One region of the Massilia sp. BHUDP2 genome, then DNA from elsewhere that is predicted to be linked to it. Evidence: predicted binding sites of a transcription regulator. Region 1 holds the regulator's gene; each other region holds the start of a gene.
The links. Region 1 encodes sigma-54, which starts transcription at its own class of promoters, with help from an activator protein. Its sites were predicted from a motif close to TGGCANGNAANCTGCTTT; they were not measured.
Positions count from the first base shown of each region.

Region 2: a site for sigma-54 is predicted at 1,875-1,892, ahead of ACK6C6_RS02680 (PEP-CTERM sorting domain-containing protein). Genes of this name have one in related genera too.
Region 3: a site for sigma-54 is predicted at 2,119-2,136, ahead of ACK6C6_RS19775 (PEP-CTERM sorting domain-containing protein). Genes of this name have one in related genera too.
Region 4: a site for sigma-54 is predicted at 2,285-2,302, ahead of ACK6C6_RS10515 (PEP-CTERM sorting domain-containing protein). Genes of this name have one in related genera too.

Region 1 is NZ_JBJUVW010000003.1:234,047-238,238, reverse strand. Features, by position in the region: gene lptC (LPS export ABC transporter periplasmic protein LptC) at 1-290, shown strand, start outside; gene lptA (lipopolysaccharide transport periplasmic protein LptA) at 326-883, shown strand; gene lptB (LPS export ABC transporter ATP-binding protein) at 892-1,671, shown strand; gene ACK6C6_RS17830 (RNA polymerase factor sigma-54) at 1,687-3,162, shown strand; gene hpf (ribosome hibernation-promoting factor, HPF/YfiA family) at 3,221-3,574, shown strand; gene ACK6C6_RS17820 (enoyl-CoA hydratase/isomerase family protein) at 3,717-4,192, shown strand, end outside.
Region 2 is NZ_JBJUVW010000001.1:607,252-611,443, forward strand. Features, by position in the region: gene ACK6C6_RS02665 (methylglyoxal synthase) at 1-79, shown strand, start outside; gene ACK6C6_RS02670 (quinone oxidoreductase family protein) at 102-1,079, shown strand; gene ACK6C6_RS02675 (hypothetical protein) at 1,076-1,198, shown strand; gene ACK6C6_RS02680 (PEP-CTERM sorting domain-containing protein) at 1,191-1,844, opposite strand; gene ACK6C6_RS02685 (DUF4136 domain-containing protein) at 2,041-2,706, opposite strand; gene pepN (aminopeptidase N) at 2,901-4,192, shown strand, end outside.
Region 3 is NZ_JBJUVW010000003.1:677,861-682,052, forward strand. Features, by position in the region: gene ACK6C6_RS19760 (hypothetical protein) at 1-261, opposite strand, end outside; tRNA gene ACK6C6_RS19765 (tRNA-Arg) at 234-309, opposite strand; gene ACK6C6_RS19770 (c-type cytochrome) at 480-1,376, shown strand; gene ACK6C6_RS19775 (PEP-CTERM sorting domain-containing protein) at 1,448-2,086, opposite strand; gene ACK6C6_RS19780 (right-handed parallel beta-helix repeat-containing protein) at 2,572-4,192, shown strand, end outside.
Region 4 is NZ_JBJUVW010000001.1:2,330,033-2,334,224, reverse strand. Features, by position in the region: gene ACK6C6_RS10525 (DUF3616 domain-containing protein) at 1-1,133, shown strand, start outside; gene ACK6C6_RS10520 (hypothetical protein) at 1,233-1,598, shown strand; gene ACK6C6_RS10515 (PEP-CTERM sorting domain-containing protein) at 1,595-2,251, opposite strand; gene ACK6C6_RS10510 (amino acid permease) at 2,701-4,074, shown strand.

The DNA of each region.
Region 1 (4,192 bases):
TCGTCGCCAACCGCGCCCAGCTCTACCATGAAGAGCACCGCGTCGAACTGCTCGGCAACGTCGACATCCAGCGCCCGGCCACGCCGACCAGCGAAGCGCTGCGCGTGCAGACGCAGGCGCTGACCGTGCTGCCCGACGAAGAAATCCTCAAGACAGACCAAGCGATCGAGATGCAGCTGGGGGCCGCCACCGTGACCGGCACCGGCATGGTGGCCAACAACGCGACCCAGAAGCTGCACCTGGCCAGCCGCGGCCAGATCGTCTATCCGCCACGCGCGCAGCGGCAGTAGGGCCGCGCCGCGTCAACCCAGGACAAAGCAAGAACATGAAAAAAATCATCGCTGCCGTATTCCTCAGCCTGGCCGCCTTCGGCGCCTCGGCGGAGCGTGCCGATTCGCTCAAGCAGGCCGTGATCAACTTCGATTCCCTCGACGTCGACGAGGTCACGCAGACCCGCATCCTGACCGGCAACGTCGTGCTCACGCGCGGCACCCTGGTGCTGAAGTCCGACCGCGCCCTGGTGAAGGAAACGCCGGAGGGCTACATGAGCGTGACCCTGACCGCCAACAACGGCAAGCTGGCGACCTTCCGCCAGAAGCGCGACGGCGGTCCCGACCTGTGGGTCGAGGGCCAGGCCCAGCGCATCGAATACGACGAGCGCGCCGAACTGGTCAAGCTGTTCACCAGCGCCGAGGTGCGCGAGCTGGAGGGCGGCCGCATGACCAACGAGATCAAGGGCCCCTTCATCTCCTACGACAACCGCCGCGAGGTCGCGCAGGTGCGCAACGATCCCACCGGCCAGAGCAAGGTGGGCGGCGGCCGCGGTACCCTGATCATCGCGCCGCGCCGTACCACGGCGCCAGCCGAAGGTGCAAAGCAATGACGGCAGCCATGAGCGCAAGTACGGACGCAGCGGCCACCGCGGTCGAAGGCTGCAGCACCCTGATCGTCAAGGGCCTGCAGAAGAGCTACGGCAAGCGCTTGGTGGTGCGCGACGTGTCGCTGCAGGTCGAGTGCGGCGAAGTGGTGGGCCTGCTCGGCCCCAACGGCGCCGGCAAGACCACCTCCTTCTACATGATCGTCGGCCTGGTGCCCTCGGACGCCGGCACCATCGACATCAACGGCACCGACATCTCGAGCCTGCCGATCCACCGCCGTGCGGTGCTGGGCCTGTCCTACCTGCCGCAGGAAGCCTCGGTGTTCCGCAAGCTGACGGTGGAGGAGAACATCCGCGCCGTGCTGGAACTGCAGCGCGTGGACGGCAAGCCGCTCACCCGCGACCAGATCAACGAGCGCCTCGACACCCTGCTGGCCGAACTGCAGATCGAGAAGCTGCGCGAGAACCCGGCGCTGTCGCTGTCGGGCGGCGAACGGCGCCGCGTCGAGATCGCGCGCGCGCTCGCGACCAACCCGCGCTTCGTGCTGCTCGACGAACCCTTCGCCGGCGTCGATCCGATCGCGGTGATCGAGATCCAGCGCATCGTGCGCTTCCTGAAGGAGCGCAACATCGGCGTCCTGATCACCGATCACAACGTGCGCGAGACGCTCGGCATTTGCGACCGCGCCTACATCATCAACCAGGGGGCGGTGCTGGCCTCGGGCCGCCCTGACGACATCATCGCCAACGAATCCGTACGGCGCGTGTACCTCGGCGAGCACTTCAGGATGTAATCAAGAGCACCAGGCATGAAACAGTCTCTCCAGCTACGCACTTCGCAGCACCTGGCGCTCACGCCGCAGCTGCAGCAGTCGATCCGCCTGCTGCAGCTCTCCACGCTCGAACTGCACCAGGAGATCGAGCAGATCCTGCACGACAACCCGCTGCTCGAACGGCTCGACGATCCGCTCGACCGCTCGGTGCGGCTTCTGGCGGACGGCGCGATCAATACCGCGCCGGCGAATGGCGAAGCGCCGGCGCCCCAGCCGGGGCAGGAAGGGCAGGAGGGCGCGAAGGCCGAGCCCGAGGGCACGGATGGCGAAGACCATGGGGAGCGTGGCGAGGCGGATGCGGATTGGGGCGGTGAAGGCGGCGGCGCGCGCAGCAGCGACGACGAGGACGGCCGTCCGCAGCTGGAAGCCGACGGCATCACGCTGCGCGAACACCTGACGGAACAGATCCGCCTGACCGGCTGCAGCCTGCGCGATCGCGCGCTGGCCGAGCTGGTGATCGATGCGCTCGACGACAACGGCTACCTGGAAGAGCCGCTCGACGACATCCATGCGCGCCTGCCGGCAGAACTCGAGATCGAGATGGACGAGCTGCGCTGCGCGCTGGCGCTGGTGCAGAGCCTGGACCCGGTGGGCGTGGGCGCGCGCAGCGCGGCCGAATGCCTGGCCCTGCAGATCCGCCGCATGCCGGGCGTGCCCCTGGTGACGCGGCGCCTTGCCTTGAAGATCGTCGAAGGCTACCTGACCTGGTTCGCGCAGCGCGAATACACCAAGCTGAAAAAGGCGCTCGACTGCGACGACGAAGACCTGCGCGAGGTGCAGGCCGTGGTCCGCCAATGCAATCCGCACCCGGGCGCCGCCTTCGGCTCGGGCACGTCCGACTACGTGGTGCCGGACGTGATCGTGCGCCGCGCCAAGGACGGCTGGGCCGTCTCGCTGAACCCGGAAGTGATGCCGAAGCTGCGCGTGAACAGCCTGTACGCGAACCTGCTCAAGCAGGGTAGAAGCGAAAGCCAGATGGGCGCGCAATTGCAGGAAGCCAAGTGGCTCATCAAGAACATGCGCCAGCGCTTCGACACGATCCTGCGTGTTGCCGAGGCAATCGTCGAGCGCCAGCGCAACTTTTTCAGCCACGGCGCGGTTGCCATGCGCCCTCTTGTTTTGCGTGAGATAGCTGATACACTAGGCCTACACGAGAGCACGATCTCGCGTGTAACCACGCAGAAATACATGCTGACCCCGCACGGCATGTTCGAGCTGAAGTACTTCTTCGGAAGCCACGTCGCCACCGAAGCGGGGGGAGAAGCCTCCTCGACGGCGATCCGCGCGCTTATTGCGCAATTGACAGGAGCAGAAGACCCTAGGAATCCTCTATCCGACAGCAAGATCGCGGAGATGCTCGGGGAACAAGGTATGGTCATTGCGCGCAGGACGGTTGCCAAATACCGCGAAGCGCTCAAGATTCCGCCCGTCAGCCTCCGCAAATCCCTGTAAAGCACCTGCCCACTCTCACCTTGTGGCGCGGGCAGGGCACCTTCCCAAAGGAGTGTGTATGAACCTCACAATCAGCGGCCACCATCTCGAAGTCACCCCCGCCATCCGTGAATACGTTCAGAATAAGCTCGAGCGCATCACCCGCCATTTCGACCACGTGATCGACACCCACGTGTTCCTCGCCATCGATAACCTCACTGAAAAAGAAAAACGGCAAAAGGCCGAGATCAACCTACAGGTATCGGGCAAAATTCTGCATGTGGCGAGTGCTGCGCAAGATCTGTATGCGGCCATCGACACCTTGATGGACAGGTTGGACAGGCAGGTTCTGAAACACAAATCCATGCTGCAAAATCATAACCACGTGGCGCACAAGCGCCTTCCGGACAACGGAGAAGCCGCTGCCGCGTAACTGATACGGGTAGCCGCAAACACAGCAAGGGCGTCTGAGGGGACGCCCTTTTTGCTTTTGTACAATACCTGTTACTTTTCCACGCTTCCGTTTGTACAAATGTTCTGTAGAATGCATGTCTTTTCGATCACAGAATACCATCATGACCGATACCGTCCTGACCCGCGTTGCCAACCGCACCGGCGTCATCACGCTCGACCGGCCGAAGGCGCTGAACTCCCTCTCGCTCGACATGGTGCGCGCCCTGAGCGCCATCCTGCTGCAATGGAAGGATGACGCAGGCATCGACGCGGTGGTCATCACCAGCAGCAGCGAGAAGGCCTTGTGCGCCGGCGGCGACATCCGCTTCTTCCACGAGATGGGCCACGTCGGCCCCATGGGCGGCAGCGCGCTGCTGGAAGACTTCTTCACCGAAGAATACGCGCTGAACCACCTCATTCATTTCTACCCGAAGCCCTACATCGCCGTGATGGATGGCGTGGTGATGGGCGGCGGCATGGGCATCGCCCAGGGCGGACCTAGCTGCGGCCTGCGCATCGTGACCGACCGCACCAAGATGGCGATGCCCGAGGTGAACATCGGCCTGTTCCCGGACGTGGGCGGCAGCCACTTCCTGTC
Region 2 (4,192 bases), on a different contig from region 1:
CGTGCACGACATCGCCTGCGCCACCAACGTCTCGACGGCGCGCCTGGTGCTGTCGCAACTGATGCGCGCCCGCGCCTAGCGAACCGCACTTGGAGAATCCCATGCCGGTCAAAGCCATCCGCATCGCCACCCTGGGTGGCCCCGAAGTGCTCGAATACGTGGACGTCGAAGTCGGCGATCCCGGCCCGGGCGAGGCGCGCGTGCGCCACCATGCCATCGGCCTGAACTACATCGATACCTATTACCGCAGCGGCCTGTACAAGCTGGCCCTGCCGTCCGGCCTGGGCCAGGAAGGCGCCGGCGTGGTTGAAGCGGTGGGCGAGGGCGTCACCCACGTTCGGCCGGGCGACCGTGTCGCCTATGCCGGCGGCCCGGCGGGCGCCTACAGCGAGGCGCGCGTCATGCCGGCCAACATGCTGGTGCGCCTGCCGGATGCGATTTCCTTCGAGACTGGCGCCGCCATGATGCTGCAGGGCCTGACGGTGCAATACCTGTTCCGCCAGACCTACCAGCTGCAGCCCGGCCAGACCATCCTGTTCCATGCGGCGGCGGGCGGCGTCGGGCTGATCGCCTGCCAGTGGGCGAAGTCGCTCGGCGTGCACCTGATCGGCACCGTCGGCTCCGAGGAAAAGGCGGAACTGGCGCGCGCCCACGGGGCGGCCCACGTCATCAACTACAACACCGAGGACGTGGTGCAGCGCGTGCTGGAGATTACCCAGGGCGCCAGGGTGCCGGTGGTCTACGACTCGGTCGGCAAGGACACCTTCATCCGTTCGCTCGACTGCCTGCAGCCGCGCGGCCTGATGGTCAGCTTCGGCAATGCGTCCGGCGCGGTGCCGCCCTTCGCGCTTTCCGAACTGGCCTCGCGCGGCTCGCTCTACATCACGCGTCCCACGCTGTTTGCCTATGCCGCCACCCGGCCTGCGCTCGAGGCGATGGCGGCCGAATTGTTCGAGATGGTGGAAAGCGGGAAGATCAGAATCGAGGTCAAGCAGCGCTTCAAGCTGGCGGATGCAGCCGAGGCGCACCGGGCGCTGGAAGGGCGCCGCACGACCGGCTCGACGGTGCTGCTGCCATGAGGGAGTCGGACAAGGAAGAAAGCGGCGCGCCGAAGTTCGGGCGCCTCTTGATCGTGCTGGCGTTCGCGCTGGTGCTGGTCGTGGCGCTCACCTTCGGCTCGGAAGCCTACTTCAGCTGACCGGCTGCTTGCGGCGGCGCGCGGCGCTCAAGCCCAACAGGCCGAGGCCCAGGAGCCCGAGCGACGCCGGTTCGGGCACCGGTGCCGGATCGGTCTCGGCAGCATTCGCGTTGAACTCCAGGCGCGACGAGAAATATTCGAGCGGATCGCCGACGGCCAGGTCCTGGATCTGCAGGGTCCAGGTGCCGAACATGTCGGTGCCATCGAAGGCGGACAGCTGCTTGACCGGGCGGAAGCTGCCGGCGGTCGCCACGCCGCCGACCGCCGTGGCGGCTTCGTCGTCGAAGTTGACGCTGATGCGGCCGCTGCCCGGCCGCGAGCCGGTGTAGGTGCCGGCGTTGACCAGGTTGACCACGGTACCTTTCGGGCCAATCAGGCGGAAGATCATTTCGCTGTTGAACGAGTTACCCGTGCCGATGCAGGCGCTGCCGGCCGCGCCGATGCGTGGATCGTCGCATTTGGAAAACTCGATCAGGACGTTCAGGTCCTGGATGTCGCCGTGCCGGGTAACGTCAAAGTTGCGGAGAAGAATGTTTCCATCGGCGACGCCATACGTCGAATCCGTGACGATGACGGCAGCATGGGCATGCAGGCCGAAGCAGAACAGCACAGCGGACACGGCACTGCGGATGGGGGAAAGTTTCATCGGTCTTCCTTAGCTTTGGAATAATGAATAAAAGCAATAAATATGCCAGCAGGAAAATATCAATGGCATCAATGGCTTAGTGTGGCTAAGAAATATTCATTCCCAAAAGTGTAAAGAAAACCGACATCCGGCGCCGTGTGCCCGACCGGAAAAAGGACGGGGCCTTGCGGCCCCGTCCTTGTCTGTAGCTGGCATGTCAGCCGTTTTGCTGCTTCAGTTCCACCCTGCGCGCCACGCCCGACGGCCCCGGGAAGCCTTCGAAGGCGCTCTGCACCAGGGCCGGCATCAGCGCCGGCGTCGACAGCTCGCGGCTCATGTTGTGCACGGTGACGTCGAACAGGCGCTTGCCGTCGCTGGCCGACTTGATCCCGACCTGCAGTTCGCGGCGGTAGCGGTGCTCGATCGAGACCTGGTAGGCCGGGCTCCAGAACGGATCGTAGAACGGGCTGCTGTAGAACCCGCCCCAGTACGGACGGTGCAGGCCGCGGTAGCCTAAACGCCGCGCCGGATGGTAGTAGGGGCGGTAGAACGGTGAGGCGAACGGGTGGGCGAAGGGCGTGATCGGCTCGACCACGCGCACCGGCACGTCGGTGGTGGTGAAGCGCATCGATACCGTCAGCGCCGGCTTGCCGCCTGCGGCATCGCGGAAGCCCAGGCGCGCCAGCTGGCCGCGCACCAGGTCCTGGTAGGCGCGGTATTCCAGCGTGTCGTCGGCTACCGGCGGCGCCTCGAACACATAGCTCTTGTCCTCGATCTGTGCCGGCCACTGGTGAAAGGTGGTGACATCGCTGCGGATCGTGGTGGCGCACCCGGTCAGCAGCATCGTGAGCGCCGCTCCGGCGGCGATCATCAGGCGTTTCATTGCTTTCTCCCTCGTGAATACGGACTTTTCCTATCCTCTAGATTATCTTCTGTTCAGCAACTAGGTGAATTAATTTACACGCGGTTACTGCATGCACATTCCGATACATACCGCAACGTAGCGGCCAGCCGAAAATCTTGTTGGTAAAATAAGCACTTCAGCCAGCATCCCAACCTGCCTTTTGCGGACTTCCTATGCGCACCGATACGCCCCAGACGATTTACCGGAGTGACTATACCCCGCCGAGCTACCTGGTGGAAACAGTTGAGCTTGGCTTCGACCTCGACCCCGCCCGCACCGTGGTCGCCAACCGCATGACGGTGCGCCGCAACCCCGACAGCGCCCAGCGCGAGATCGAACTCTACGGGGAGGACATCGAACTGGTGGCGCTGCGCCTGAACGGCCGGCAGCTGGAAGACCGCGACTACGCGATCAACGGCAACATGCTCACCATCCCGAACGCGCCCGAAGAAGCCACCCTCGAGATCGAGACCGTCTGCGTGCCGGAGCAGAACACCACGCTGAGCGGCCTGTACACCTCGAACGGCAACTTCTTCACCCAGTGCGAGGCCGAAGGCTTCCGCCGCATCACCTATTTCCCGGACCGCCCGGACGTGATGGCGAAGTACACGGTCATGCTGCGCGCCGACAAGGAACGCTATCCGGTGCTGCTCTCCAACGGCAACCTGCTGGAAGAAGGCGAGCTGGGCGACGGCCGCCACTACGCCAAGTGGGAAGACCCGTTCAAGAAGCCGTCCTACCTGTTCGCGCTGGTCGCCGCGCGCCTGGTCTGCCAGGAAGAGACCTTCCGCCTGGCCGACGGCCGCGACGCCCTGCTGCAGGTGTGGGTCGAAGAGGGCAACCTCGACAAGACCGACTACGCGATGCAGTCGCTCAAGCACAGCATCCGCTGGGACGAGGAGCGCTACGGGCTGGAACTCGACCTCGACCGCTTCATGATCGTCGCCACCAGCGATTTCAACATGGGCGCGATGGAGAACAAGGGCCTGAACATCTTCAACACCAAGTTCGTGCTGGCCAACCCGCGCGTGGCCACCGACAGCGACTTCCAGGGCATCGAGGCGGTGGTGGCGCACGAGTACTTCCACAACTGGACCGGCAACCGCGTCACCTGCCGCGACTGGTTCCAGCTCTCGCTCAAGGAAGGCCTGACGGTGTTCCGCGACCAGGAATTCACCGCCGACATGATCGGCACCGAGACCGGCCGCGCCGTCACCCGCATCGACCAGGTGCGCACCCTGCGCCAAGCCCAGTTCCCGGAGGACGCCGGACCGATGGCCCACCCGGTACGCCCGGACTCCTTTGTCGAGATCAACAATTTTTATACCGTTACCGTGTACGAGAAGGGCGCCGAAGTGGTGCGCATGTACCAGACCCTGCTGGGCCGCGAAGGCTTCCGCAAGGGCATGGACCTGTACTTCCAGCGTCATGACGAGCAGGCCGTCACCTGCGACGACTTCCGCAA
Region 3 (4,192 bases), 440 kb from region 1:
CTCATCAGTAACGTGCGCACCCTTTTTGCGTGGACGCGACGAGGCAGCGAGCAGGAATGTGTTGCGTAATTGCAATAGAAATTTACCGTCACGTAGGAAGAGACGGAACAAATGCTTGAACGAATAGCAAGTTTTCAGGGCGATGCGCGCACTGAGAAAAAAGATGAATACGTGGTGCTCAGGTGCGAGCAATCCACATGCGACCTGATCGGTCTTGGGAATTCCTGGGGGAGTGGCGCGGCTGGCGGGGATCGAACCCACGACCCTTGGCTTCGGAGGCCAATACTCTATCCACTGAGCTACAGCCGCGTAGAGTGAAGTGTCCGAAGAATACAGTCTTTCGGCCCTGCCGTCCATGGCGGGCAAGCGAATTTCGTTACATTTTGGCAGCTTTACGTCTATAATCAGCTGCTTGAGGGCATTTCAAAAAAGGCACGAGATGCCGCGGTAGCAGGTTTTTTTATTGAATTAAGGAAATCATGAGCGACGCACACAACGAACATCAATCCCTGATCCGTACGCCCAAGCAGCTCGTCGCCGCCGTAACAGGATTCTTCCTGGTCATTGTCATTGGTATCATCCTACTCGTCGTCTTTGCCACCAGCGACCGCCTGACCGGCGCCGGCACCGACAGCCAGGCCAGCGGCGCAGTCGAAAGCCGTATCCGCCCACTGGCCGATGCAGGTTTCACCCTGGTGGATGCCAACGCCCCCCGCGTGCTCCAGGCCGGCGCCGCCGTGTATGCCGCCGTCTGCGCCGCCTGCCACGACAGCGGCGCCGCGGGCGCTCCCAAGACCGGCGACACCGGCTCCTGGTCCGCACGTCTCGGCCAGGGTTACGACACCCTGGTGAAACACGCGATCGAAGGCATCCGCGCCATGCCTGCCAAAGGCGGCAATCCGGACCTCGACGATGTCGAAGTCGCGCGCGCCGTCGTCTTCATGACCAACAAGAGCGGCGCCAGCTTCAAGGAACCTGCCGTCCCCGCCCCTGCCGCCGCACCGGCCGCCACGGCCACCGCAGCCGCACCGGCTGCAGAAGCGGCCACCCCGCCGGCAGCACCGGCCACTGCTGCTGTTGCGCCTGCGGCAGCACCTGCGGCGGCCGCGCCGGCAGTCGCCAGCGCCGACGCCGGCAAGAACGTCTTCAATACGGCCTGCATCGCCTGCCATGGCGCCGGCATCGCCGGTGCTCCCAAGCTGGGCGACAAGGCAGCGTGGACGGCACGCGTGGCGCAGGGCAATCCTGTCCTGTACGAACACGCCATCAAGGGTTTCCAGGGGAAAGCCGGCGTCATGCCGCCGAAAGGCGGCGCTGCCGTCAGCGATGCCGACGTCAAGGCTGCCGTCGACTACATGGTCGCTGCCGTCAAATAAAACAAACAAGGGCGGCACGAGCTGCCCTTGTTGCATGAGGCATGTCGCGCCTGCTGGCCGACATGCTTTTTTTACGCGCGCTTGCGCCTGCGTGCGGCGACCAATGCCAGCAGGCCGATTCCGCTCAGCAGCACGATGCCCGGCTCCGGTACGTCGAGCTCGGTGCTGACCAGGAACTGGAACGAGATCGTCTGTACGTTCTTGCCACCGATTCCTTCGATACCGACCAGTTCAAAGTCGTTGGGGAAAAAGCCGTCCCATGGGTTGGGCTGGCTAACCTGGGAAACCAGGTTCTCGGTATTGTCGACCAAGTTGCCGCCCGGCTGGAGAAAGCTGATGCGGGCGTCGACGAGCCGGACCGGCATCAGCAGGTCGAGGCCGTCATTGAAAATGCCGATGCCGAGCAGCGCCACGTCGTCGATCGCGGGGAACAGATCACGGTCGGCAGACAGCGTAATGATGATCAGGCTGCGCGTTGAATCCACATCGGTTTCGGTTTCGTTCACAGCCAGGAAGCCGCCCGCACGCGGGATGGCTTCCGGCCTGCCATCGAAACGGAAGATACCCGCGACATCATTACCGCTTTCCGTCCCGCCGACGTAAATGGAATACGTCGTGTCACTTGCAACGATCGGCGCCGCACTGGCCGGTGCCGCCAGGCCTGCCAAAAACATGAGCATAAAAGCAAGAATCTGCCGATAGTTTTTCATTGCCCTCTCCCGTTGTTAGCTTTGCAGTATGCAGAGCAAAAAACATGCCTGCCGAGAAAAGCGCGATGAATCAATAGGCTTCCTGCTCTTCCATCCATACGTTACCTGTTTTGTAAAAAACTCCGACATTTATTGCAAATTAAACATAATTATAAATGTATAAACATAACTTCAAATTTGTGTCAACCTGCTGAGCCCAAACTAATGTTTCCCAATGTATCGAAACTGTTTGTCAGCTTTACAGCAAGGCCAGAAGGCATGCGTTCCAACTATAGCAATCAAATTTGCCAAAAAACACGCAAGATGCCAGCAAATTGCAGCATGATCGCAACACATTTGTAGGCAATGGAAATTCCTGTGAGAACAAATTTTCCTAGGAAAATATTGTTTTCGGAGGATTTTTCTTACAATTGGTTACGTATTTTCCCGCTCGCATCATATACTCTGGAACAAATGTGTCGCTGAGAAATTTCCTACAGACACAAATGTTAGACAAAAGACTAGAGGATTTTATGCGTCAACTCCGCCTTACCTTCACCCGAACCGCACTCGCGCTGGCATGCGCTGCCGCCGTGGCGCCGGTGTCGGCTGCCACCCTTTCCGTCGGCGCAGGGAAAACATATGCTCGCCCTTGCCAGGCGTTTGCTGCCGCTAAAAGCGGCGATATCGTCGAAATCACAGGCAATGCAACCTATAGCGGCGACGTGTGCGGTATCAGCGTCAGCAACTTGACCATCCGCGGCGTCAACGGCCGTCCAAAAATCGATGCTGCGGGCAAGAATGCCATGGGCAAAGGCATCTGGGTCGTCAGCGGCAGCAACGTCGTGATCGAGAACGTCGAAATGTACGGCGCCAAGGTGCCCGACCACAATGGCGCTGCATTGCGTCTCGAAGGCACTAACTTCACGCTGCGCAATTCCTATCTGCACGACAACGAGAACGGCATCCTGACCGGCGCGAATACCAGCAGCAACATCCTTGTCGAGTATTCGGAATTTGCGCGCAATGGCTATGGCACCGGCTATACCCACAACCTGTACATCGGCAACGTCGGCAGTCTGACCTTCCGCTACAACTACTCGCATGATGCGCATGGCGGCCATAACCTGAAATCGCGCGCCCGCGTCAACACGATCACCTATAACCGTTTCTCGAGCACGCCCGCTGGCCAGGAAGGCGCGCGCAAGCCGAGCTATGAGATCGACATTCCGAACGCCGGCACCGCCTATGTCATCGGCAACGTCATCCAGCAACCGGCGAGCCACAACAATCCGAACCTGCTGGCCTTCGGCATGGAAGGTGCTTCCAATCCGACTCAGGACCTGTACGTCGTCAACAATACCTTCCTGAATGAAGACAGCTCGCGCGGCACCTTCGTCCTGGTCGGCAGCGCCGTGACCAAACCAGTCCTGATCCAGAACAATATCTTCGGTGGGGTTGGCACGATGTCGTCCCAGGCCAGCGCCATCAAGAAGTCCAACTACGCTGCCCTCGCACCGGCATTCGTCAACCGCGCAGCCTACGACTTGCGTCCGACATTGGCCGGGCTGGTCATCGATGCAGGCTCGGATCCGGGCAACAGTGCTGCCGGCGTGTCCCTGAAGCCAGCCGCGCAGTACCACCATGTGGCAGCTTCCGAAACCCGTCCGGCAGGTAGCCTGGATATCGGCGCCTACGAAGCCGGGACGGCGGTGACGACGGCTCCGGCTCCGGCACCGGCACCGGCCCCGGCGCCGGAACCAGAACCGGCACCGACGCCGTCGGCCGATGGCTGGACCCACTGTGCCAACGAAGGCGGCACCTGCTCCTTCACCGGCACGCGCCAGGTCCGCTACGGGGCTCCGGGCTATTACAACTACAAGACGGTCACCGCTTCGACCCCATGCACCAATGCGGTGTTCGGCGATCCGAAGAAGTCGACTGCCAAGACCTGCAGCTATTCGAACACGACCAGCGGAACGACGCCGACCACGACCACCCCGACCACGACCACCGTAACCTGGACGTTCTGTGCGAATGAAGGCGGCGTATGCTCGTTCAGCGGCACCCGTGAAGTACGCTATGGCGCCCCTGGCTACTACTTCACCAAGGTCATCACTGGCTCGA
Region 4 (4,192 bases), on a different contig from region 1:
AATTCCATCCCGAGCGCGACGAGCTTTGCTACGGCAAGGAACTGCGCGACGGCCTGTCCGTGGCCCTGCGCATGGGCAGCTCGCTCTGGCTCGCCAACGACGAATCGGTCAGCATCGAGCGCCTGACCGTGTGCGAGGTCGACAGCACCGGCCGCAGCAGCTTTACGCGCGACCATCGCCAGTATGCGCTGCACGACTATCTCGACCTGCCGCTGCCGGCGCACGGCGACACCGAGGACGACATCAACGAGGCCGACATCGAGGGCCTGGCCTGCGACGGCAAGTACCTGTGGCTGGCCGGCTCGCACAGCCTGCGGCGCAAGCAGCCGAAGGACGGCGACGGCGTCAGGAAGGCGCACAAGCGCCTCGCCAGCGTCAGCCTGGATGCCAACCGCTACCTGCTGGCGCGCATCCCGGTGTGCCGGGACGGCGACGGCTACACCCTGGAGAAGGAAAGCACCCACAAAGGCAAGCTGCGCACTGCCGCGATGCTGCGCGGCGACCATCAGGGCAACGAACTGACCGCCCTGCTGCGCCAGGACGAGCACCTCGGTCCCTTCCTGTCCATTCCCGGCAAGGACAACGGTTTCGACATCGAGGGCCTGGCCGTGGCCGGCAAGCACCTGCTGCTCGGCCTGCGCGGGCCGGTGCTGCGCGGCTGGGCGCTGGTGGTGGAAGTGGCGCTCGTCGAGGACGAGCAGCCGGGCCGCTTGCGCCTGGCGCCGGTGGACGACAATGGTCGCCTGTACCGCAAGCACTTCCTCGACCTGGGCGGGCTCGGTATCCGCGACCTGTGCGTGCACGGCAAGGACATCCTGGTGCTGGCCGGGCCGACCATGGACCTGGACGGTCCGGTGACCCTGTTCCGCTGGCGCGGCGCAACCCAGCCTGGCAAGGAATGCGTGGTGGCGGCGGACCAGCTCGAACGGGTGCTGGAGCTGCCCTTCGGCCATGGGGTCGATCACCCCGAGGGCATCGCGCTATTCGCGGTCGACAAGGATGGGCGCGACACGCTGCTGGTGGTGCACGATTCGGCCTCGCCCAGCCGGCAGATCGGCGACAGTACCCTGGTGGCGGACGTGTTTACGCTGCCGCGGCGCGAGCGCCCTCATGGGGGCAAGCCGGCGAAATAGGGTATGAAGGGTGCATATTTCCGCACGCCCGTGATTTTTGTTGAATTTCGCGGCCAGTCGCCGGTGGTATTCTCGCCGCCTCGCTCCTGAATCAACGCAATGACTCCCAAGAATACCCTGTGGGCGCTGCTGGCGCTCATGTTTGCCTGCGGCATGTCCGACGCCCTGTATGCCGCCTCCCACGTCCACATGCCCATGTGGTGGATGGTGCTCTCGGCCTTCCTGCTGAGCTTCCTGCCCTACTACTGGTATCGCCTGGACAGCGAAGCGCGGCTGTACCGGCGCCCACGCTGGATGAGCACGGCCGTGGTGGCGATGGCGCCGATCGGGATTCCCCTCTACCTGCTGCGCAGCCGTCCCCAGGGCGGGCGCCTGGGGTCGCTGGCCCGCATGTCGGGCTTCTTGCTGATGATGCTCGGCGCGAGCCTGGCAGGTGTCGTCGCCTTTTTCCTGATGCCGGGTTAAGCCCTGTGCATGGCGCGCCGGCGCCGCACGGCCCCAATGCCGGCAGCGCCCAGCAGCAGGAGTGCGCCCGATGCCGGTTCCGGCACCGCGTTCACCGAAATGTTATCGATGGAAAATTCCGGATTGCCGCCGATGCCGCTGAAGGTGACCGACAGCAGCTTGCGGAAGCTGGCGTCCAGGGTGAAGGTCTGCATGCCCGAGACAGCATGCTTGACGAGGTCCAGGTCGAAGGTCTGGGTGACGGTGCCGCCGCCTGCCAGGGCCCCGACCACGCTGATCCGGTCCGCCCAGAAGTGCTCGTCGCCGAACCAGCTCTCGCCGCCGTCGAAACTGAACAGGTCGAACGCCCCCTGGTTCGCGGCCGAGAGGGTTACCTTGGCGCCATTGAAGTTCACCAGGCGCGTGCTGCCATTCCCGCTCAGCCCTGTGTTGTTGTCGGTGCCCGCAACGATGAAGGAAAAAGCACCGGCATTGCCGCCGTCGCCCATGGCTAGCTTGTAGCCTGAGGCGCTCATGCCGGAGGGAGTGAGCTCGGTCCAGTCAGCGACCTCTTCGAAGTCGATCAGGCTAGCCGCGGCATTCGACGCGACAAATTGGCTCGCCGCAAACACGGCGACGCAGGCGATGACTTTCAGGCCAGGCGTGAGGTTCATGGGACATCCTTATGAAATGTTGTAACCGACTCTCAAGCAATCTTTATGCCTGCAGGAAAGTTTGCTTGGAAATCAATCAAGTAGACGGGCTCGGCGTTCCGAGCACCAAGCGCGTGTCAAATTTGTCGACACGCGCTGCCTGAGGCTCGCGCCGCCTGAATCGTCCTTTTGCTAAGCTGTTTCCGTCGCCACGCCACGCCGTGGCCGGTCCACTTTCATTGATTGGAGAATTGCCATGCGCAAGATGATCATGATGGCCATTGCAGGCCTGCTCTGGAAAAAATTCGGCGGCAAGATGGCGCAACGCTATCCGATGGGACGCCGCAGCTACCGCCGCTTCTGATCCGCCCGGGCGGCCGCCCATCGGCTTTCGGGAGGCGCGCCGTCCATCGCGGCCCTGCTTGCAGTAAAATCGCTGGCTTTAAGGCAACTTTCGCTGAAGGCCGACGATGGACACCGCCAAGCATGAACTCAAACGTGGCTTAAAGAACCGCCACATCCAGCTGATCGCCCTCGGCGGCGCCATCGGCACCGGCCTGTTCCTGGGCGTGGCCCAGACCATCCAGCAAGCCGGCCCCTCCGCCCTGCTCGGCTACGCCATCGCCGGCCTGGTCGCCTTCCTCATCATGCGTCAGCTCGGCGAGATGATCGTCGACGAGCCGGTCGCCGGTTCCTTCGGCTATTTCGCCAGCAAGTACGGCAGCCCGATGGCCGGTTTCGTCTCCGGCTGGAACTACTGGGTGATGTACATCCTCGTCAGCATGGCCGAGCTGTCCGCGCTCGGCATCTATGTCCAGTACTGGTTCCCGGACATCCCGACCTGGGTCTCGGCGCTCGCCTTCTTCGTGCTCGTCAATTCGCTCAGCCTGCTTAACGTGAAAACCTTCGGCGAGCTCGAATTCTGGTTTTCCATCATCAAGGTGGCGGCCGTGGTCGGCATGATCGTGTTCGGCCTGTACCTCCTGATCAGCGACACGGCCGGCCCCCAGGCCGGCGTGGCCAACCTGTGGCAGCACGGCGGCTTCTTCCCGAATGGCTTTGCCGGCCTGGCGCTGTCGATGGCGGTCATCATGTTCTCCTTCGGCGGCCTGGAAATGATCGGCATCACCGCGGCCGAAGCCGACAACCCGGGCCGCACCATCCCGCGCGCCATCAACCAGGCCATCTGGCGCATCGCCATCTTCTACGTCGGCGCGCTGGCCGTGCTCTTGATGCTGTACCCGTGGCAGAAGGTGGTCACCGGGGGCAGCCCCTTCGTGCTGATCTTCGCCGCGCTGGACAGCAATGCGGTGGCCAACATCCTCAACCTGGTGGTGCTGACGGCCGCCCTGTCGGTCTACAACGGCTGCACCTATGCCAACAGCCGCATGCTGTTCGGCCTGGCCGAACAGGGCAACGCGCCGCGCGCCCTGCTCAAGGTGAGCAAGCGCGGCGTGCCGCTGGCCGCCCTGGGCGTGTCGGCGCTGGCCACCGGCATCTGCATCTGCGTCAACTATTTCCTGCCGCGCGACGCCTTCGGCATGCTGATGGGCCTGGCCGTGGCGGCCTTGGTCATCAACTGGGGCATGGTGTGCTGGAGCCACCTGCGCTTCCGCCGCGCCAAACAGGCGGCGGGCCAGGCGACTGCCTTCCGCAGCCCCTGGTTCCCGCTCACGAACTACCTGTGCCTGGCCTTCCTGGCCGGCATCATCGTGGTGATGTACCTGACGCCGGGCCTGCAGCTGTCGGTGTGGATGATCCCGGCCTGGCTGGCCCTGCTGGCGCTGGGCTACTGGCTGCGCCAGCGTAACCTGGCCGGCTCCACGGTCGCCTCCGTGTCGTAAAGACGCGATAAAGCGACAGCTCAGGCGCATTTCATGACTGGCGAGTCAATTTGTCATGTTGCGCTAGCTCAACAGCCGGGCTGTTGATAAAGTATTACTCCAGTCGTTCACCATTTAT